2 regions of the Clostridium sp. SGI.024 genome follow, and region 2 is predicted to be linked to the other one. Evidence: a T-box and tRNA genes for the amino acid it is inferred to sense, from the RefSeq annotation. Region 2 holds a T-box; the other holds one or more tRNA genes.
The links. The T-box of region 2 lies ahead of trpS (tryptophan--tRNA ligase). A T-box ahead of a tRNA ligase gene usually reads a tRNA of that ligase, here a tRNA-Trp.
Positions count from the first base shown of each region.

Region 1: it encodes a tRNA-Trp, which carries the amino acid that the T-box ahead of trpS (tryptophan--tRNA ligase) is inferred to sense. The anticodon was not compared.

Region 1 covers NZ_JBNPON010000024.1:13,730-25,296, reverse strand. Annotated here, with positions in the region: gene ACQRD5_RS08625 (alpha/beta-type small acid-soluble spore protein) at 190-372, opposite strand; gene ptsG (glucose-specific PTS transporter subunit IIBC) at 546-2,591, opposite strand; gene licT (BglG family transcription antiterminator LicT) at 2,775-3,620, opposite strand; gene ACQRD5_RS08610 (ligand-binding sensor domain-containing protein) at 3,772-7,041, opposite strand; tRNA gene ACQRD5_RS08605 (tRNA-Trp) at 7,159-7,234, opposite strand; gene ACQRD5_RS08600 (APC family permease) at 7,592-9,295, shown strand; tRNA gene ACQRD5_RS08595 (tRNA-Trp) at 9,400-9,475, opposite strand; gene ACQRD5_RS08590 (metal ABC transporter substrate-binding protein) at 9,517-10,398, opposite strand; gene tsaE (tRNA (adenosine(37)-N6)-threonylcarbamoyltransferase complex ATPase subunit type 1 TsaE) at 10,584-11,045, shown strand; gene tsaB (tRNA (adenosine(37)-N6)-threonylcarbamoyltransferase complex dimerization subunit type 1 TsaB) at 11,042-11,567, shown strand, end outside.
Region 2 covers NZ_JBNPON010000036.1:2,969-14,535, forward strand. Annotated here, with positions in the region: gene ACQRD5_RS10740 (CotH kinase family protein) at 1-651, shown strand, start outside; gene trpS (tryptophan--tRNA ligase) at 822-1,838, opposite strand; T-box leader at 1,884-2,133, opposite strand; gene ACQRD5_RS10750 (DEAD/DEAH box helicase) at 2,407-3,519, shown strand; gene ACQRD5_RS10755 (glycogen/starch/alpha-glucan phosphorylase) at 3,630-5,891, opposite strand; gene ACQRD5_RS10760 (nitroreductase family protein) at 6,190-6,753, opposite strand; gene ACQRD5_RS10765 (Crp/Fnr family transcriptional regulator) at 7,110-7,823, opposite strand; gene ACQRD5_RS10770 (DUF438 domain-containing protein) at 7,939-8,745, opposite strand; gene ric (iron-sulfur cluster repair di-iron protein) at 8,778-9,479, opposite strand; gene hcp (hydroxylamine reductase) at 9,740-11,392, opposite strand; gene ACQRD5_RS10785 (FtsX-like permease family protein) at 11,519-11,567, opposite strand, start outside.

The DNA of each region.
Region 1 (11,567 bases), on a different contig from region 2:
TCAATTTTCAGAATATTTAAATTCTATTCTTAAAGCTCACCTTTCTAATTAGTAAAAAAGAAAGAAGCCTACTTAAGTAAAATATTTTTACTTAAATTAGGCTTCTCCCTTTTAGAACGGTAGAATTACTATATTCTTTGGTGGTATATCCATCCTGTTTTTAATACCTTAGGTTCTTTGTTCCTGTGGCTATTTTATTGAATTTTCGTATTGTTCTACCATTCTTTTTACCATTTCGCCACCAACGGAACCACATTGTTTTGAAGTTAAATCACCATTATAATCACTAAATGGAACTCCTAACTCCGCTGCAACCTCATTTTTAAATGCACTTAATCCCTTTTTTGCTTCTGGAACTAATGTTTTTGCCATTTGTAATTCCTCCTTTGGCTGTTGGTTTAGTAAACATCTTTTAATTAAATTTTTTAATTAAGAGCTTTGATGTTTACACTATTATATTAACCTGATATAAGGTTTATATCCCTAGTAATTACTGGCTACACTAGTATTATTATCTACATAATTATATTTTAACGCCTATATTATTATTTTAGCTTTTTATGTATTTGAACTATATTTTCTTCTCCAGCTGTAACTTTCTTATTATTTTCAAAGTATATATATTTGTCATTTTCTAAGCCTTTAAATATAATTGGAGTTATTTTAGATTTATCTTTTTCTTCTATAATTTCTAAAGGAAATTCAATTAGAATATCACCTGCATCTACTATATCTCCTTCTTCTACAAAAGCCTTAAAACCTTCTCCTCTTAGCTTTAAGGTATCTATACCTATATGCATTAATATATCATAGCCATCTAAAGTTCTAATGGTAATAGAATGTTTTTCCTTAGCTAATGTAAGAACTATTCCTTTGGCTGGTGATCTTAAAATATTATCACTAGGATTTATTGCAAATCCATCTCCAATTAATTTCATTGAGAATATTTCATCTGGTACTTCTTCGAGATATATTAAATCCCCTGAAATAGGAATTTTTATTGTTTTTTCAGTTTTTATACCACTTTTAATTTTCTCTTCTTTGTTTTTTTTCTTTACTACTATTTCTTTTCCTTCCATAATATCCTTCATTTGTTCTTTAATAATATCTGATTGTGGTCCAAAAATAGCTTGGATATTATTCCCTATCATCATTAAATCTGCTGCTCCTAAGGTCTTTAACTTTTCCTTATTAACTACTGAAAAATTATTTACAGTTACCCTTAATCTTGTTATGCAAGCATCTAAATATTTTACATTTCTTCCTCCACCCAAGGCATCAAGAATTTCATAAGGAAGCTTTTCACTAGAAATATCTATACTTACATTATTTTCATCATATTCTCTTCCTGGAGTTTTTAAATTTAGCTTTCTTATTATTAACCTAAAACCTAAATAATATATAATTGCAAATATTAATCCTACTATAATTACCCATACCCAATTTGTTCTATTTGGTATTACGCCAAATAAAATAAAATCTATTAATCCACCAGAAAAGGTTAATCCAATTTTAACATTTAACATTTGCATTATCATAAAGGATAAACCTGCAAATACACAATGTATAATAAATAGAATTGGTGCTACAAATAGAAACATAAACTCTATCGGTTCTGTTATACCTGTTAAAAATGAAGTTAATGCCCCTGAAAATAAAATCCCAGCAACTATCTTTTTCTTTCCTTTTTCAGCTTCATTGTACATAGCAAGTGCTGCTGCTGGAAGCCCAAACATCATAAAGGGATATTTACCAGTCATAAATGTTCCTGCTGTAAACTCCACTCCATCTTTTAGTTGTGCAAAAAATATAGACTGATCTCCTACTATTAATTGACCTGATGAATTTATATATTCTCCAAATTGATACCAAAAAGGAGTATACCATATATGATGTAATCCAAAAGGTATTAAGGCTCTTTCTATCAAACCAAAGATAAATGCAGAGAGAGTTTCATTTGTACTTATCACGCTTCTAGAGAACTCTAATAAAAAATTTTGAATAGGAGGCCAAATAACTGCCATAATAATTCCTAATATTAATCCAGATATAGCAGCTGCTATTGGAACAAATCTCTTTCCTGAAAAAAATCCTAAAAATTCTGGTAATTTTATATCATAAAATTTCTGATATATACTTGCTGAAATAAGTCCTATAATAATTCCACCAACAACACCTGTAGATAAGGTTGGTATTCCTAATACAGTTGTGTACATTGGATTATTTTGAACTTGTGTCATATCTACACCGGCAATTATACCTGTAGTTACATTCATTATTAAAAATCCTACTATTGCTGCTAATGCTGCAACTCCATCTCCTGAACTCATACCAATTGCAACACCTACTGCAAATATTAAAGGTAAATTAGTAAATATAATATTTCCTGATGCAGACATTATATCAGCTATTATTTGAAATGTTTTTCCAGATAAAATAGGAAATATATTTAGAAAATATTCATTTTCAAATAATGTTCCAATTCCCATTAATAATCCTGCTACTGGTAATAAGGCTATAGGTAAAGTTATTGATTTTCCAATCCTTTGCAAAACTCCAAAGGATTTTTTGAAAAATAAGCTAATATCCATTTTTTCCTCCTATTATAATTTAAAGAAGACCTGTCGCACACTGTAAAATAAAGGAATAAACTCCTTTCGGAGTTTATAATTTGAACATTTTTATTAATTTTTTTTAAAGCATTTCATTAATTCTTCATTTTTAATTTAAATGCTTTTGCGACAGCTTCAAAATCTTTACAGGTATAAATATATTTAACTACTTCTAAGTACAGAAATAACTCTATGAATATGCATAGTTAAGTAAACTATTTCATCTTCATTAACATCATAATTATAATTATTCTTAACATATGCTTTAACCTTTAGAGCACATTCATATGCTTCTGGATAACTTTTCTTTGCTATCTCTATAAATTCACTATTATTGTCACTATTTTGATTATTAGTAACTACCCTTTTTGCAAAATATTTCAAATGGGTTAATAACCTATCATAGTTTAAATCATCTTCATTAAATTCTATGGAGTAGTAATATCTTATAATATTTAAAACACCTTTAATTATATTAGTTGCAATAACAGATTCCTTTGAAGTTTCTTGATAGCTTGCATTAACTAAATGTAAAGCAATAAAAGCTGCTTCATCTTCAGGTAAATTAATATTTAATTTATTATTAATATGATTTACTGCCCATAGAGCTACTGAAAACTCTTCTTTATGAATTCTTCTTATTTCATCTAATAAATCATTTTTTATTTGTATATTGTTTTTGTATCTCTTTATCGCAAAGGCAATATGGTCAGCTAAAGATATGTATATTTGTTTATCTAATTTTCTATCTAGTTTTTTGCTAGAATAAGAGATTATTTCATGAGCTAATTCAAATATTCCATCTGGAATTTGATTTATTAATTTTTTAATCTTATTGCTCATTTTTTTATCATCTACAACAAATATTTTCTCAATTTTATCTTCTTCTATCTCCTGCCCAACCTTTCTTTTAAAGGCAATTCCTGACCCCATAATAATGACTTCTTTTTTAGTATTAGGATCTATTGATACAACTACATTATTGTTCAATATTTTTTCAACAATCATCTTACATTCTCCTTACACTTGGAAAATAAAATACCTAAACTAGAGTATACTAATACACCCCAATTTAGGTATTGCCTGCATTCCAGTAACAATCCAGATACTTAATAAATATATCTTATCATTGTAAATTACTACTGTCAATAATTATAACTTATCTTTGCTTTACAGGTAAAATAATTATAAATTCACTACCTTTGTTAACTTCACTTTTAACAAATATTTTACCTTTATGTAATGCAACTAATTGCTTAGTAAGTGTTAATCCTAATCCACTTCCTCCAAATTCCTCTGATATATTATGATACGCTTGTCCAAACCTATCAAATATAGCCTCATGATAATTTTTATCTATTCCAATACCAGTATCCTTTACTGATATTTTTACTGAATCTCCAAGGTCACTAATTCTAACTTCTATTTTCCCTCCTCTTTCAGTAAATTTAACAGCATTACCAATTAAATTAACTATGCACTTCTCTATTTCTGATTCATCACATTCTATAATTTTTTCTTCAATTTCAGGATCTATAATTAATTCAATTCCTTTTGATTCAATATAATTTTTCATAGATAAGGTTACTTCTTCTACTAAATAAACTATATTATGTTTTTTCAAGTCTAATTTATATGAGCCTGATTCTATTTTTGATGTATCTATTATATTATTAATTAACTTTAATAATCTATTAGAATTTTTTCCTATTGCCTCCATATAATAATATAACTTATCCTTTGGAATAACTTTATTATCTTCATTTAATTTTGTTATAAGCTGCTGAACAGAAATTATAACATTTAATGGAGTTCTAAGCTCATGAGATAAATTAATAAAATAATTATTTTTATATTTTTCATTTTCAATTAATTTATTATAAAGGATTTCATTTTCTTTAAATTTCTTATTCAGCTCATTAGACCTTTGAGCTACTAAGCTATCTAATATCTTCACTCTATTCCAAATTATATATATTATCACAAATAAAAGGAATGAATAAACCATATAAGCAAAAGGACTTTTCCACGGCTTCACTCCTACTGTAAAAGTTATACTTGTTGGCTCACTCCATTCTCCAGTAGAATTTCTTGCAATAACTTTAAATGTATATTTCCCACCATCTAAATTAGTATAATTAGCATAATTTCTATTATCAGCCATTATCCAATCATTTTCTAATCCCTCTAACTTATAAGCATATTGAGTCTTTTTAACGTTTCTATAATCAGGTAAAAAGAAGTTAAAGTGTATATTATTACTTTTATATTTTAAATGTATTTTGTCTAAATCTAAGAGTTCATCTTGGTTTGTATATGCACTTCCTATAACTACCTTTGGTATAAAGTCCTTTTCTTTTAATTTTTCTGGATAAAAGGTGGTTAGTCCATTAATTCCCCCAAAGAACATTTCACCATCATAAGCCTTATGATATGCATATCCATTAAATTCATTTCCTTGTAAACCATCTGTAACATCATAATTAATAAACTTATGCTCTTTTACATTAAATTTAGATATACCATAATTGGTACTTATCCAAGGATTATCTTCATTATCAATTAGTATTCCATAAATAAAGTTATTAGATAATCCATCACTTTCGTAATATCTTGTAAAAGTTTCATCTTCTCTATTAAATTTATTTAATCCATTTTGAGTTCCAACCCAAACCGTATTATTTTCATCTACTGCAATACTTTTTACTACATTAAAACTTATACTATTTTTATTATCTATTTCATTTTTATAGACTTTTACTTCATTGGTACTCTTATTTATTCTAATTAAGCCTCCATCTAAAGAAGATCCTATCCATATATCTCCATCTTTATCTTGAGCTATTCCTGAAAACATACCTTTAAGTATTCCATTTTTTAAAAACAATTCTTTATAAGACTTAAATTTACCTTTTCTATCAAAGGTACATACACCATTTGCAGTTGCTATCCACAAATCTCCATCCTTATCTATATATAAACTCCTTACATCATTTGATATTAAAGAATTATCACTTTCATCGTTTTCATAATTTTCTGTTAAATAATTATCATCTTTATGAAAATACTTTGTAAATTCATTGGTGTTCTTATCATACTTTGTTAATCCATATTCAGTCGCTATCCAAATCTCATTATCAATTCCAGTTATATCTCTTATATTATCACTACTAATGGAGTTATCATAATCAGAACTTTTATATTTAGTTATAGTATTCTTTTTTCTATCTATAACATTTATTCCATCTTGAACTGTTCCAACCCAAATAAGTCCATCCTTATCTTTATATATTCCAGCAATCATATTATCACTTAATGAATTGCTATTTAAATAATCCTTTTTATAATTTATAAAAGAATTTTCATTATTGAAGATACTTATTCCACCATATGTGCCAACCCAAACTGATCCTGATTTATCTTCAGTTAAACATAATACATCATCACTAACTAAGCTTTGAGGATCATATATTTTTGAATTATAATTTATAAACTTATTATCCTTTTCTTCTAACCTACTAAGTCCTTTACTAGTTGCTATCCATATTGTGTTTTTCTTATCTTTATATATTGAATTAATAGAATCACTAGCAATGGAATTTTCATCCTTTGGGTCATTATAATAATATTTCATCTCATTTGTCTCTATATTTAACTTATTTAATCCACCACTATATGTAGCTATCCATAAATTATTTTTGTCATCTGCATATATGTCATATATAAAATTGTCTGAGATAGAATTTTGGGAGCCGTCTGCATAATAATTAGTTATTTTGTTAGTTTCTCTGTTGACTTTATTAAGCCCCTCTGTAGTTCCTATCCATAAGTTTCCTTTTGAATCTTCATCTATTGAGTAAATAATTTGACTAGTTAATTTATTTGTACCAGCTTCTTCTTCATACAATCTTATAAAATTATCATTTTCTTTATCATATAAATTCAAACCATTTTCAGTTGCTATATAGATATCCTTCTTTGAATCTATTAATATTTCAGTTATATTATTATCAGATAAATTACAACCATCAGTACCTGAAAAATAATTTTTTATTTCATTTGTTTCTGTATTTATTTTATTTAAACCACCTGATGTTCCAACCCAGATATAGCCATGCTCATCTTCATTTATAGCTGAAATATAATTATTACTTATACTCTCATTACGTCCTTCTCTATATTTATATATTTCAAAGTCATGACCATTATATCTATTAAGGCCATCTGTTGTTCCTATCCACATATACCCTTTACTATCTTGAAATAAGTATTGAGCTGTAGTTTGAGACAATCCATCATCCACAGTTATTCTTTTAAAAACAATATCTTTTTTATCATTACTCAATGCATTAGCTTTTAAATAAAAAATATTAAGCATAAGGCTAGTTATTATAGAAAAAACTATTATTTTTTTTATTTTATATCTCATATAAATGATTCCCCACAGAATAATAATCAAATTTCTACTTTATATTATATACTTTATCATTTTTAATAAATATATAAAATAAAAAAAGGCTAAAAAATAAATTTTTTAGCCTTTTTTTGGCAGGGGCAGTAGGAATCGAACCCACAACCAACGGTTTTGGAGACCGCTACTCTACCAATTGAGCTATACCCCTTCAACAAAAGTTATTTTATCATGATAATTTGATACTTGTCAATAATAAAATAAATATATTTATAATTTTTGTAATCATTATCATCTTTAATATTTCAAAGGTTAATTAAGATATTTTAGTATAAACGACAAATTTTAGTTATTTCAACAATTATTGCACAGTATATTATATTTTACATTATATTATCTCATCACTATAATGTTCTTGAGATATTCGTTATTTATAAAGAGGTGCAATATGTTTTCAAAATTAAAAAAAAATATAATTGGACAACCCCTAAAGTCTTCACAAATCTAACATGAAAAATTAAGCGTTTTTAGAGGACTACCTATACTATCTAGTGATGCAATTTCTTCTGTGGCATATGCTTGTGAAGAAATTCTCTGGGTTCTAATTCCTGTTGTAGGCTTAGCAGCTTATACATCTTTACTTTATGTTACCTTATCAATTATATTATTACTTAGCATATTGATCTTTTCTTATAGACAAACTATTAATAGCTACCCTAAAGGTGGAGGTTCTTATATAGTATCTAAAGAAAATCTTGGAGAGATACCAAGCCTCGTAGCAGGGTCAGCATTAACCATAGATTACATCCTAACTGTAGCAGTTAGTTCTTGTGCAGGTTCTGCCGCAATTGTATCAGCTTTTCCAGCTTTATTACCTCATAGAGTATTTATATCCGTACTTATAATTCTACTTATGACTTTAGGTAATCTTAGAGGGATTAGTGATTCATCTAAAATATTTAGTATTCCAACTTACTTTTTTATTTTTGTAACTATAATAATGATAATTGTCGGAATAGTTAAACATATTTTCTTTGGATATTCACCTGTATCAGTAGTGGGAATCCCTGCTGTTTATGGAGATTTAACTATTTTACTTTTCTTAAAATCATTTTCAGCTGGTTGTACTGCCTTAACTGGTATTGAAGCTGTAAGTGATGGTGTTGCTAACTTTAAAGAACCAGCAACTAAAAATGCTAAAATTGTTTTAGGTTTATTATTCCTTATAGTTATTGTAATTTTTGGTGGTGTGTCATATTTATCCACTATTTATCATGCAGTACCAAGTCTAGATAAAACAGTTTTATCACAAATAGCTGAAATGGTATTTGGCACAAACACTTTAATGTTTTATGTAATTCAAATTGCAACTACTTTAATCTTAATAATGGCAGCTAACACAGCTTTTTCTGATTTTCCATTATTAATATCATTTATTGCAAGAGATGGATATGCACCAAGGCAACTTACAAAACGTGGTGATAGATTAAGTTATTCTAATGGAATATTAGCATTAGCATTCTGCTCATCACTTTTAGTAATAATATTTAATGGTGAAAGCCACTTCTTATTACCTTTATACGCAGTTGGAGTATTTATGTCATTTACATTATCTCAAACTGGTATGGTAATGAAATGGATAAGAGGAAAAGAAAAGTGTTGGAGACATAAAGCTTTCATAAATGGTTTTTGTGCTACAATAACATTTGTTTGTACAATTGTTATAGGAATAAACAAATTCCTTCATGGTGCTTGGATGGTATTTATTCTTATACCTTTCGTTATTTTCATAATGAAAAAAATAAAGAACCATTATACCTTCACAGCTAATGAACTTTCTATGCAAGGCCAAGAGTTTCCTAAGCTTAATGAAGCTACAGTAAAGCATTTTATAGTACCTGTTGGAGATTTAAATAGAAGTGTTATTAAAACATTAAATTATGCTAAATGCTTATCAAATGATATTGTAGTATTTCATGTGTCAACCAATGATAAAGAAACTGAATATATAAAGAACAAATGGGAAAAATATGAGATAGATGTTCCTTTAGTAATTGAAAAGTCTGATTATAGAGATATCCTAGATCCACTAGAAAGATTTATTAAAAATCAAAATTACTCTAAACATGACATTATAACAATAGTTCTTTCTGAATTGAATACCGAAAAATTTTATGATAATGTTCTTCATAATCATACTTCTGATATTATTAGAAAAAATTTATTGAAGAATAAAAATATTGCTGTTATAACTGTTCCTTATATAATATAATTAATTTTACTTAATAAAAACCTCTAGTTAAACTAGTGGTTTTTATTTTTAATGTAAAGTTTTTTTATAATAAAAAAGCCAGCAATAAAAAATTGCTGACTTTTTGGCAGGGGCAGTAGGAATCGAACCCACAACCAACGGTTTTGGAGACCGCTACTCTACCAATTGAGCTATACCCCTTTGCAGAACAATTAATATTATATCTTATGTCTATCTAAAAATCAACTACTAATATTTCTTTTATTTTTTAATGCTTCAATAATATCAGTTACATTTTTAATTAATACATCTTTATTTCCTTCAGAGCTTAACCCAACATAGGTATATTCATTTTTCATTTTACTCTTTAATTCATCTAATTTTTCAAAATTATTATCATAAATAAATATATTGTTAGTTAATTTATCTTCTACTACTTCCTCATCATTATCTTTTAATTTATTTACTTGTAATCCTAAGTCTCTAAATAAATAATCAAATTTATCTGTATTAGTATATATATTATAATTCTTATACTTTTTTAGTTCTTCTTTAGAATCACTTAAAAATTTATCTAGTTCATCAATTATCTTGTTATAATTTTCTTCATAATAACTTCTATTTTTTATATCTTTTTCTTGTAATGAGGTTTTAATATTATATAAAGCTATTTTATACTCATTAAATCCTAATAAATAATATGGATTTTCTTCATTTTCCTTAGATAATGATTTTGTTATTGTTCTTATTCCTCTACTAGCATTTATAATACCTACATTAGAATTCTTAGAGTTATCTACTATTTCATTTATCCACTTTTCGTAGCCTACTCCATTATATATGAACAAATCCATATTTAATATATTATTTATAATATTTTCACTTACCTTAAAATCTTTTATCTCTTTCTCATTACTAAATAAATACTCTACATTATGATTATCTAAAGTTAAAGCTTTAACCATTGAATATATTTCTTTATTTACTGTTAATATGTTTAAATAAGTATCCTTTTCTTCATCTAATTCATTTGTTGGATTTGCCATTAAAGGATTATATGAAAATGTCAATCCAAAAAATAATATAGAAGTAAAAATAAGGAAGGCATATGTTAACTTCTTCATCTTAATTTCCTCCAGGAAATAATAATTTACTTATATATATTTTATCTTATCATGACTAAAAAAGAATTACAAATCTTTTACATATTAATTACAAGTTAAATAATGTATTTATTTTTACCTTTCTTTTTTTCTTCATTTTAGATAGAATATATATTAATATAAATTCTTTAGAAAGGAGATTTCACATGAATTTTAATGTTGAAAATATAGAAGATACAACTAAACTTGGATTTGCTATAGGTAAACTATTAAATCCTGGTGATATAGTATGTTTAACTGGAGATTTAGGAACTGGGAAAACTCATATAACTAAAGGAATAGCCAAAGGTTTAGATATAGATGAATATATTACTAGTCCAACTTTTACTATAGTTAATGAATACGATTCTGGTAGGCTTAAATTATACCATTTTGATGTTTATAGAGTTAGTGATCCTGATGAAATTTATGCTATAGGCTTTGATGATTATATTTTTTCAGATGGAGTATCTATAATTGAGTGGGCTAATTACATTGAAGAAATTTTACCTAATGAATATTTACATATATTAATAGAAAAAGATTTGTCTAAAGGAGAAAACTATAGAAATATTACTATTACTCCTTATGGTGAAAGATATAATTATATAAAGGAGTTAAACTTATGATAGTTTTAAGCATAGATTCAGCATCAAAAGTAGCTACTGCTGCTCTTTTAGATGAAAATAATTTAATTGCAGAATATACAATTAATAATAAACTAGAACACTCTACTTTAATTATGGATATAGTAGATAAATTATTAAAAGATTCATCATTAGACATTGATGATATAGACGGATTTGTAGTTTCAAAGGGTCCTGGTTCTTTTACAGGATTAAGAATAGGAATGGCTACAGTTAAAGGCTTAAGTTTTGGTTCAAATAAACCATATATAAGTGTATCTAGCTTAGATGCTCTTGCTTATTCTTTAGTTAATTTTAATGGAATTATCTGCCCTATAATGGATGCATTAAGAAGTAGCGTTTATACTTGTCTTTATAAAGGAAATAATGGCACTTTAGAAAAAATAAGTGACTACTCTGCACTTGAACTAGATGAATTAATAGAGTTATTAAAAGAAAAAGGAGAAGATGTTATCTTCACTGGAGATGCAGTAAATAAACATAAGGATTATTTATTAGAGCATT
Region 2 (11,567 bases):
ACTATAAGTCAAGTAAATTCACTTATATCAGATTATGTTAAAAATGATGCTACTGCCTTTTATACTTATAAAGAATATATAGCTTCTCTTCCTGAATTAATAAACTTCGGAGTAGATAGATCAAAAAGTATATCTACACAACTTGACGGAAGTCAGCCTTCAACTAACTATGGTACTATTGAAACTACAGTTAATTTAACTGCTTTAGGTAGTCAAGGTGGCATGAAAAATATGGACAAAAACATAAACTTTCAAAAGCCTACTGATGCTATCTCAACTGCTAGCTCTAATATAGAGAATAATGAAGCCCTAGAAGAGCAAGTTCAAGATAATGAAATACCTGGAGCTCCAATGCAGGGAGGGCAAATGCCAAAACCCCCAAGGCAGGATGGACAGATGCAAAACAACAAAAATCAAAATCCTAATGCACCAACTGAACAGCCCGAAGTTCAAATGCAAAGTAATAATGATAATGAAGAAATGAATACAAATAATAGACAGCAAGGCTTTGGGAAAATAAATACTTCATCACCCTTCACCGCTAGAAATAGTATAGGTACAATTTTCACCTTATTTGGGTATATAACTTTGTTATTAATAAGTATCATTTTTGTATCTTTATTTAAGAGAAAAAGATTTAAAGCTAAATAAGAATGGAGCTGTTTACACAGCTCTTTTTACTTACATGGACAAATTTTTCTATCCAATAAAATATAAGTAACTACATACCGCTAAGAGCTATTACTCCAGCAAAAATTCCTTTATAATCTACTCTAGTTATATTTATTTAACATATATATTTCAATGGAAATATGAATAACTTAGATAAAATAATTTAATCCAATTACATTTCTAACCTCAACTAGTGTACTAGAAGCTATATTTCTTGCCCTTATACTTCCTTCTTTTAATATTTCATATAAATAATATTTATTCTTTTCTAAGTCTTTGCGCTTATCTCTTATAGGTTTAAGCTCAGCTTGCAATATTTCATTTAAATATTTCTTTATCTTTACGTCTCCTAATCCACCTCTCTTGTAATTTTCCTTCATTTCATTTAATACTATCTTATCCTTACAAAAAACATCTAAATAAGTAAATACAACATTTCCTTCAATCTTTCCTGGGTCTTCAACTCTTATGTGATTTTGATCAGTGTACATACTCATAACCTTTTTTCTTATTGTATCTTCATCATCTGATAAATAAATTGTATTCCCTAATGATTTACTCATTTTACTTTTGCCATCTATTCCAGGAAGCCTTGCTGAAATTCCCTTTGGAATAATTGCCTTTGGCTCAACTAATATATTAGTTTTATAAATATTATTAAAACTTCTAACAATTTCCCTAGTTTGCTCTATCATAGGTAGCTGATCTTCTCCTACTGGAACTAGATTGGCTTTAAATGCAGTTATATCAGCAGCTTGGCTAACTGGATAAATTAAAAATCCTGCTGGTATGCTACTTTCAAATCCTCTTTCTTTAATTTCACTTTTTACTGTTGGATTTCTCTCTAACCTAGATAATGAAACTAAGTTTAAATAATGCATAGCTAATTCATTAAGCTCTGGTATCTGAGATTGAATAAAAATAGTAGACTTTTTAGCATCTATTCCTACTGCCAAATAATCTAATAAAACATCTAGTAAACTATTTCTAATTTTCTCTGGATTTCTTGCATTGTCTGTTAATGCTTGAGTATCGGCAATCATTATATTCATCTCATAATTATTTGTATTTTGTAATTGAACCCTATTAAGTAAAGAACCAACATAATGACCTATATGAAGTTTTCCTGTTGGTCTATCCCCTGTTAATATAACTTCTTTTCCCATATTTAATCCTCCTATTTATATAAAATAAAAAAACTTCGCCCTAAAAAATAGGACGAAGTAAAATCTCCGTGATACCACCTAAATTGCATAACTTTAAAGTTATACCACTCATCTTCAAGTACTAGCATACTCTATCTGCTATAAGGTGCAGTCCACCATTTCAGATACTCTCATAAGATTTCTCCTTATTCCTCCAAGATCCATTCATTAAATTTCTTCTTGCTAAGATTTCACCAGCCTTAACTCTCTTTAATGAAGCTTAATTTAATTACTATTTCTTTTTCATAAGATTTTGAATATTCTTTTTAACATATTATTATTATATTCTACTTATGTCAATATTTATATTACTTTTATTAATTATCTTTTAAATTTAAAACTTAAAATTTTCTAAATAACAAATAAATATATTAAATTTATTAATATTTTTGTTGCTATTTATTTAATTTAATGTTATTCTATTTAAGCAGTTGGTACGTAAGTGCTAATTACTTGAGGAGCTTGGGTTGTCTTTCGCCGGATACCAAGCTCCTCTCTATTTATAAAGATTTATGGAAAGGATAAATATATGAATTTTAAAAATTTAAATATAAATTTGCAATTAATTGACTTATTAAAAAAGAATGGAATAGTAACTCCTACTAAGGTTCAAGAAGAGGTTATTCCTAAAATCATCAATAAAAATGATTTAATAGTAAAGTCTAAAACTGGTTCTGGTAAAACCCTATCCTTCTTACTACCTATTCTTCAAAGAATAAACAGCAATTCTAAAAATACAGAAGTGTTAATTTTATCTCCCACTAGAGAATTAGCTATTCAAATTACTGAAGAAGCTAATAAATTTAATATAAATGATTTAGGAATATTAGCTGCTTATGGTGGTAAAGATGTTGGCTCTCAATTAAAGAAGCTTAATAAGGGTATTAACATTATCATTGCAACCCCAGGAAGATTAATAGATCATTTAGAAAGAAAAAGCATAGATTTAAGTAAATTAAATACTGTGGTTATAGATGAAGCAGATCAAATGCTTTTAATGGGCTTTAGAAATGAAATAGAAAAAATAATGTCTTATGCTCCAAAAAAGATTCAAACTCTTTGCTTTTCTGCAACTATAGATTCTAAGGTTAAAAAACTTGCTTACAGATATATGGATAATCCAACTATTATTGATATTACAGAAAATGAAGAATCTGAAATTCCTAATATACGACAAGAAGTTGTTAAAACTACAGACAGATGGAAAGCAGATGCTTTAGTTAAGATTTTAGAAGAAGATAATCCCTTTATGTCTATTATCTTCTGCAGAACCAAAAGACGTGCTGATGAATTAGAAATTAAACTTGCTGCTAAAGGTATAAAAGCTGCTAAAATACATAGTGATATTCCTCAAAATAAAAGAGAAAAAATAATGAAATCTTTTAGAAATTGTGAAATACAATATTTAATTGCAACGGATGTTGCTTCAAGAGGAATTGATGTAACTGGAGTAACTCATATATATAACTATGATGCTCCTGAAAGTGTAGAAAGCTATATTCACAGAATAGGTAGAACAGCTCGTGCTGGAGATACTGGTTATACTTGCCTTATTACAGATCCTAAAAACTATAATATTCTAGAAGAAATTGAAGAATACTTAAAAATTAATATTCCTGAAAGATACTTTAAATTCAGATAAACAGCTAAAATAAGGAAGTAATTTACTCCAAATCACTTCCTTATTTTTTACTTTTTAATTTTCATTTTTTCAATCTTTAATTCTAACTCTTACTTCTTCCCTCTTACCTATTATCTTAGCTTCCATATATCTCTATTGTATTCTTCAATAGTTCTATCTGATGAGAAGAATCCAGCTTTACTAATATTAATTAATACCTTCTTATTCCAAGTATTTCTATCTTCGTAATCCTTAAACACCTTTTCCTTAGTCTTAATATAGTCCTCTAAATCTAGTAATGTCATAAACCAATCTTTATTAATTAGTTCCTTTTGAAGTCTAGTTAGATTTTCTTTATCTCCAACAGCTAACATTTCATCACTTACTATAAAATCAACTAACTCCTTAATTTCTGGTTTTTCATAGTATGTCTTTGAAATGTAATCTGATTTCTTATAATGTTCAATAACTTCTTCACTTGATTCACCAAAGATATAGATATTATCATCTCCAACTAATTCATGAATTTCAACATTTGCTCCATCTTCAGTTCCTAAAGTTAATGCTCCATTTAGCATAAATTTCATATTACCAGTACCTGAAGCCTCCTTTGAAGCTAATGAAATTTGTTCTGAAACATCACAAGCTGGTATTAATTTTTCTGCTTTTGTTACATTATAGTTTTCAACCATAACAACCTTTAAATATTTATTTACTTCTGGATCATTATTTATTATTTCTTGTAAACATAATATTGTATGAATTATATCTTGAGCAATTACATATGCTGGTGCTGCTTTTGCTCCAAATATAATTGTAACTGTTCTTTTTGGAAGATTTCCCTTCTTAATTTCTAAATATTTATAAATAATATAAAGTACATTCATTTGTTGTCTCTTATATTCATGAAGTCTCTTTATTTGAATATCAAATATAGAATTTTCATCAACATCTATATTTTGTGTATCCTTTAAATATTTCTTCAATTCTAATTTATTATCTTTTTTAATTTCTTCTAACCTTTTTAGCACTTCATTATTATCTATATATTTTACTAAGTCTTCTAATTTTTTTGCATCAGTTTTAAATTCATCACCAATTAAGCTACTAATGTACTCTGAAAGTTCATTATTACAGTGAATTAACCATCTTCTAAATGTTATACCATTTGTTTTATTATTAAACTTCTCAGGATATATATCATAAAATGGTTTAAGTTCTTCATCTTCCAATATTTCTGTATGAAGAGCAGCAACTCCATTTACACTAAATCCATAGTGAATATCCATATTAGCCATATGAACTCTTCCATCCTTATCAATTATATGCACTCTTTCATCAGAATACTTAGCTTTTACTTTGTTAGCTAACTCTCTTATTATTGGCATTAATTGTGGTGCAACTCTATCCAAGTATTCCATTGGCCATTTTTCTAAAGCTTCTGCTAAAATAGTATGATTTGTATATGCACAAGTCTTAGAAACTATTTCTATTGCTTCATCCATTTCTATTCCTCTATTGCCTAAAAGCCTAATTAATTCAGGAATAACCATTGATGGATGTGTATCATTTATTTGTATTACAACATGTTCATTTAGCTTATGAATATCATATCCTTTTGCTTCAAATTCCTTTAATATAAGTTGTGCTGCATTACTTACCATAAAGTATTGTTGATAAACTCTTAATAAATTTCCAGCCTTATCACTATCATCTGGATATAAGAATAAAGTTAAATTTTTCTTTATTTCTTCCTTATTGAAATTAATGCCATCTTTTACTAAGGATTCATCTATAGTATCTATATCAAATAAATGAAGTTTGTTACATGGCTTATTATATCCAGTAACGTCTATATCATAAAGAGTTGATGTAACCTTAAAACCTCCAAATGGAACTTCGAATTTTATATCTGTTTTATTTAACCAACTTTCACTAGTTATCCATGGATTCTTAACAGCTTTTTGTTTATTATTTTCAAAAACTTGTTTAAATAAACCAAAATGATAATTTAAACCTATTCCATCTCCATTAAGTCCTAATGTAGCAATTGAATCTAGGAAACAAGCTGCAAGTCTTCCAAGTCCACCATTACCTAATGAGGGCTCTAATTCTACTTCTTCAATTTCAGTAAGCTCCTTACCATTATCATGTAAAACTTTTTTAACTTCTTCATATAAGCCTAAATTAATTAAGTTATTAGATAAAAGCTTTCCTATTAAAAATTCTGCAGAAATATAATATAACTTCTTATTCCCTTCATTATTTCCTTGTTTCTTTATTGAATCTTTTGTTAATTCTAATAAAGCTAAATAAATTTCTTCATTACTTGATTCTTTTATTGTCTTTTTAAATCTCTCATTTAAAACTTTTGATAAAATTTCTTTTACCATTTTATTATCCCACCCTTACATTATTTCCTTCATTTATAATAATATTATTTATTAATCCCTTTAGTTACTGGACTAATTAAACCCTTTACAAATATTATAATATCAGTATTAAATAATAAAATTTGCAAATTAATTCTTTTATTTGTATATTCTTTATATTAAATTGCAAAAAAATATATTATCTTATTTTCCCCTTGAATTTTATCCAAAGAATCATAAGATAATATATATTTTTTATAATAAAACTAATAATTCCTAATACTTATAAATTATAATGTTATATTTTTAATATACATTACTATTTTCTTATCCAACTAACTACATATTTATATTTAGTATCTAGTCTAGGATTAGTAGATCTGAATTCTCCATCTATCCACATTTCTTTTAAAAATAAATCAAGATGACAAAGTGCTATTCCTATATCTATTCTATTCATTTTTGATTTTCCTATATTATATATATGGAAGTTATCTTCATCAACCACTATCCTCCAAGGTTGGCTATTTAAAGATGATGGTGCTAATCTAACCATCTCTAAAGTCCTAGAATATATATCTTCCTTTTTAATAAACTTTTTACTAAAATCTTTATTAAAAAATAACTCTGAAAAATCTATTCTATTATTTCTATGGTCCTTTATAAAATATGAAATAAAAGATTTTTTTCCTCCCTTATATCCAATTGGAGATATTACTGGTAATATTTCATTTTCTTTTAAGTTAATTGTCTTTTCAAAAGCACTTTTACTAAAGCTAGCTCCAAGCCATACAGAATCAAGACCTAAAGAAGTACAATATAAGATAGCCTTTTCAAATGTATATCCTAATGCTTCTAAATCAAAGTAACCCTTTTCACACACTGCTATAAGATAATAATTTGCACCATTTATTACTCCATAAGTTCCTAATCTAACTACTCCATCATATTTTTCTTTTTTTTACTAGTCTTATTCTTACATTAATATCAAAAGGATTATCCAATGTATTAACATATTCCTCAATTTTATCAATTGTTTCTTCTAATAGTAATTCTTCACTATAGCTTCTAAAAGATTATCTATTTCTAATAGAATCTTTTATTGACCTTATGCATAAATTATTCACCCTCTAAATCCTCTTATTAATTATCAAGTCCCAAATATCCTCACTCTATTTTACCATTTTATTCTTTTATTATCCAATATATATAGTTATAAAAATTTATGCATTATATATATTAATAAATTTCTTTCTCTAATAATTCTAAACTTCTTATCCTTATTTTCTTTGTTCCTATAATATCTATTATATTTTTATTTTCTAAATAACTTAGTTTTCTACTTAACGTTTCCCTTGCTAAGCCACAGTAATTTGCCATACCTTCTCTATTTAAAGGTAGCTCAATTTCTATACTATCATTTATAATCTTTCCATATTTCTCTGAAAACTCAATTAACATATAACATATTCTTGATTCAGGATTGTTATTTGATAGATTCTTACTTAAGTTTTCTACCTCTGATAGTCTCTTATTTAATTCAGACAAAAGTTTTAATGCTATTTCAGGATTAGAATATAATATTTCTTTTAAATCTTCTCTTGAAATAGTACATAATTCAGTATTTTTAACTGCTGTTGCAGATACATTTATTTCATGTGTATCTCCTAGTATATTACTTTCTCCAAGAAAATCTCCAACTGTCAATATATTTATAATCTGCTCCTTTCCAGTTACAGTAGTTTTACTTATTTTTATCATTCCTTCACTTATTATAAAAAGTTTAGAAACTTTATCGCCTTCTAAAAATAAACTTTCTCCTTTTTTTAAAAACATATGCTTTCTTATAGATATTATTCTATCTAATTCCTCTTCAGAAAGTGATTCAAATATAGGTACTTCTCGTGCATATAATCTACTTGCACATTTTTCACAACAACAATCACAATTCAAAATAAAATACCTCCTAGCCTAAATCATATAAATTAATTTAATTATACTATAAAACTCACATTTATAATTAAATTATATAATTTAGAAGGAGGCATTCTTTTTAAGTTTATATTTATTACTTACAATCCTCGGGTGTAAATGTACAATAACCTATATTGTCACATTCTTTTTTCATATTAACCCACTTAGCATTGCTTTCTATACTTTCTAATGCTGTAGGATATAATATATAGTTTTCCTTAAATATATGGTCTTTTAATTCAAAACAAATAGAATTTGAAAGTTTTTTCAACTCATCTTTATAATCATTAAAATCTAAGTTTTCAACAGACTCACTTAATTCCTTTAGTGCTCTTTTCTTCTTTCTTAAATCTTCATGTTCAAGTCTCATTATTCTAGTAGGTCCTGTTATCCCCCTTGTTTCAAGTTCTGGAAATAAAACATCTTCCTCCCTTTTATGATGTGGCTCAGCATCTAATATACTTATAATTAATTCAGTTACTCTTGTAAATTCTTTTCTGTCCTTATCATAGCTTTCCATATCTAGTATTAGATTTGTCACTTCTTCTAATTCCTTTAAAAAATTTAATATTAATTCATGTTCTTCTATTAACGTATATAAAACATGTCCTTTAGATATATTACTTTGTAATTTTTCAAGTTCACCTTTTAAAATCATCATATGAATTTCACATAAATGTCTTAATTCACTTGGGTTCATTCCTTCTTCTACTAAGCTTTGTTCTGCCATAGAAAGTTCCAATGGACTTATTGATTTAACAAGCTTTAATCCCTTTTCCTTTAAGTCTTCTGTTAATCCTTTTTCATTTAAATTTCTTAAAAGTATTGTTAATTCCTTTATTTTGTCTTCATTGACTGCTCTATTTATACCATTATCTAAAATAAATCTTTTCTTTTCCATATATTAATCACCTCTATATTTTCAATAAATTTCTATTGATATCTCTTAAATAGACTATTATTTTCTTTATGAATATGAACAAATAAATCTTTTTCAAGTTCATGCATCTTCATATATGCTAATTTAAAGCTTGTACATGCCCATTCTGGGGCATTATAATCATTAGTAATACTTGCTAATTCTTTAAGTATGTCTCCTGCTGCTTCATGTTCTCCTATAAATCTTTCTATTTCTGCTTTTAAAATTTTTTTCTTTGTTTTATCATTAGTATTTTCAAATTCAATTATCTTTGGAAATAATATCTTTTCCTCTTTTATTAAATGTTCTTCTAACTCACATTTTAGTGCTCCAAAAAGCTTATGAACTTTAGTTAAGACTTCTGGTAAGTGATTATAATGAACTTTAAATACCTTAACTAGTAATGGATCTATATCCTTTAACAATTCAAAAGTTTTAGTATGATGAGTATTTACTATGTGATTAATTAATTCCTCTGAATTTTTTTCATTCCAATTTATATATGATGAATTATCAAATACAAATTTTTCAAGCTCCTTATTTATATCTTCAATAAATTTATCTACATCAATATCTTTTTCTTTTAATGCAACTTCTAAATTTTTATTTCCACCACAGCAATAATCTAATTGCATATCATTAAACTTTTCTACAATTGCAGGATAAATAATAACACATTCACCTAAACTTAAATTTTTATTTATATTATTTTTCATAATGAACTCCTCCAATAATGTTTTCTTATCTATGAGTAAATTATAAGAAAACTTACAAAATAAAAATGTGATTTGAATCAAATTTTATAATTTTAATTTTTTATTTTACAGTTCAAGTAAAGAGCATATGTAAATTACTCTATTTTTAATTATTGAAGTACTAAGCGCATTATATAATTACCTTTCTAAAACTTTATATTTTTATATGAATAAAAATATAAGGAGATATAAAGTCACTACATCTCCTTAGAAAACTTATATTAAACTAATTGTTGAAGACATGTTTTTAAATCATCTTCTGGGTTACTAATAGGTCTAAGATCAAATGTATCTATTAAATATTGCAAGACATTTGGTGATATAAAAGCTGGTAATGATGGTCCTAGGAACATACCTTTTATTCCAAGAGATAATAAAGCTAATAAGTCTGCAACAGCTTTTTGCTCATACCATGATAAAATTATTGATAATGGTAATGCATTTACATCTGTTCCAAAAGCATCTGCCAAAGATGTTGCAATTTTCACAGCAGAATAAACATCATTACATTGACCTACATCTAAAAGCCTAGGTAATCCATTTACTTCTCCAAATTCTAGCTTGTTAAATCTATATTTTCCACAAGCAAGGGTTAATATAATACAATCCTCTGGCACTTGTTCAGCAAATTTTGTATAATAATTTCTTCCTGGTCTTGCTCCGTCGCATCCTCCAATTACAAAGAAGTGTCTTAGCTTACCTTCTTTAACTGAATCAACTATCTTATCTGCATGACTTAAAGTTGCCTTATGAGCAAAACCAACTAATATTTCATGTTCTTCTTCATCTTCTTCAAATCCACCTAACTCTAAAGCCTTATTAATTATTTCAGAAAAATCCTTATATCCATTTTCATCTCTTCCTATGTGTACTATTCCATCCCAACCAACTACTCCAGTACTATAAATTCTATCTTTATAGCTTTCTCTTGGCTTCATTAAGCAATTAGTTGTCATAAGTATACATCCTGGTATATTATCAAATTCCTTTTGTTGATTTTGCCATGCAGAACCGAAATTTCCAACTAAATGCTTATATTTTTTAAGTCCATCATATCCATGAGATGGTAACATTTCTCCATGAGTATATATATTTATTCCTTTGCCCTTACTTTGCTCTAATAACATTTCTAGATCTCTTAAATCATGACCAGAAACAATTATAAATGGGCCTTTCTTAGTCCTAACATTTACCTTATGAGGTGTAGGATTCTTATATCTAGTTGTATTAGCATCATCTAATACTCTCATAACTTCTATAGCTATTTCTCCTGTCCTCATAACCCAACGTATTAATTCTTCTACTTCAACATTATCATTTGTTATAATTTCTAATGCCCTAAAATAAAATTGATCAACTTGATCACTATAAAAATCTATAAATCTTGCTTGGTGTCCATAAGCAGATATTCCTTTTAATCCATAAAGAATAGTTGATCTTAATGATCTTATATCTGCATCTAATTCTTGATCATACATTATTCCTGCTTTAACTGCATCTTTTAACATTTCCTGCTTAGTATCACTTAAGTTATATGTGGCAGCATCAGGGTAATCTCCTTTTGGTGCTTTTCTACGTAATGACTCTTTTATTTTTTGAGAATCTTTAAGCATTTGTATATGTACTTCTACATCAAAGTTAACATTTGTTAATGTTGTAAAAAGTCCATTTTCTACAAATTCAACTATTGTTTTATCTATAAGTTCTCCCTTATCAATTAATGGTTTAGCATAGCATGATATCCCCTTTAACTGATAAATTAATAAGTCTTGAAGATTTGCTACTTCTGGTGTTTTTCCACAGACACCCAGCTTAGTACACCCCTTTCCCCCTACAGTTTGCTCACATTGATAACAAAACATTGAATTATCCATATTACTCTCTCCTTTCTATATATAAATCTATTATCCGTTATATAAAATATTTTTATTCATATATAATATGCTTTTTAAAAGCAAAAAAATTCACCATTGCTTAAAACAATGGTAAATTTTTTATTATTAACTCTTCTTTATTCCTATTATCTTTTTGAATCCCATTATTGAAATA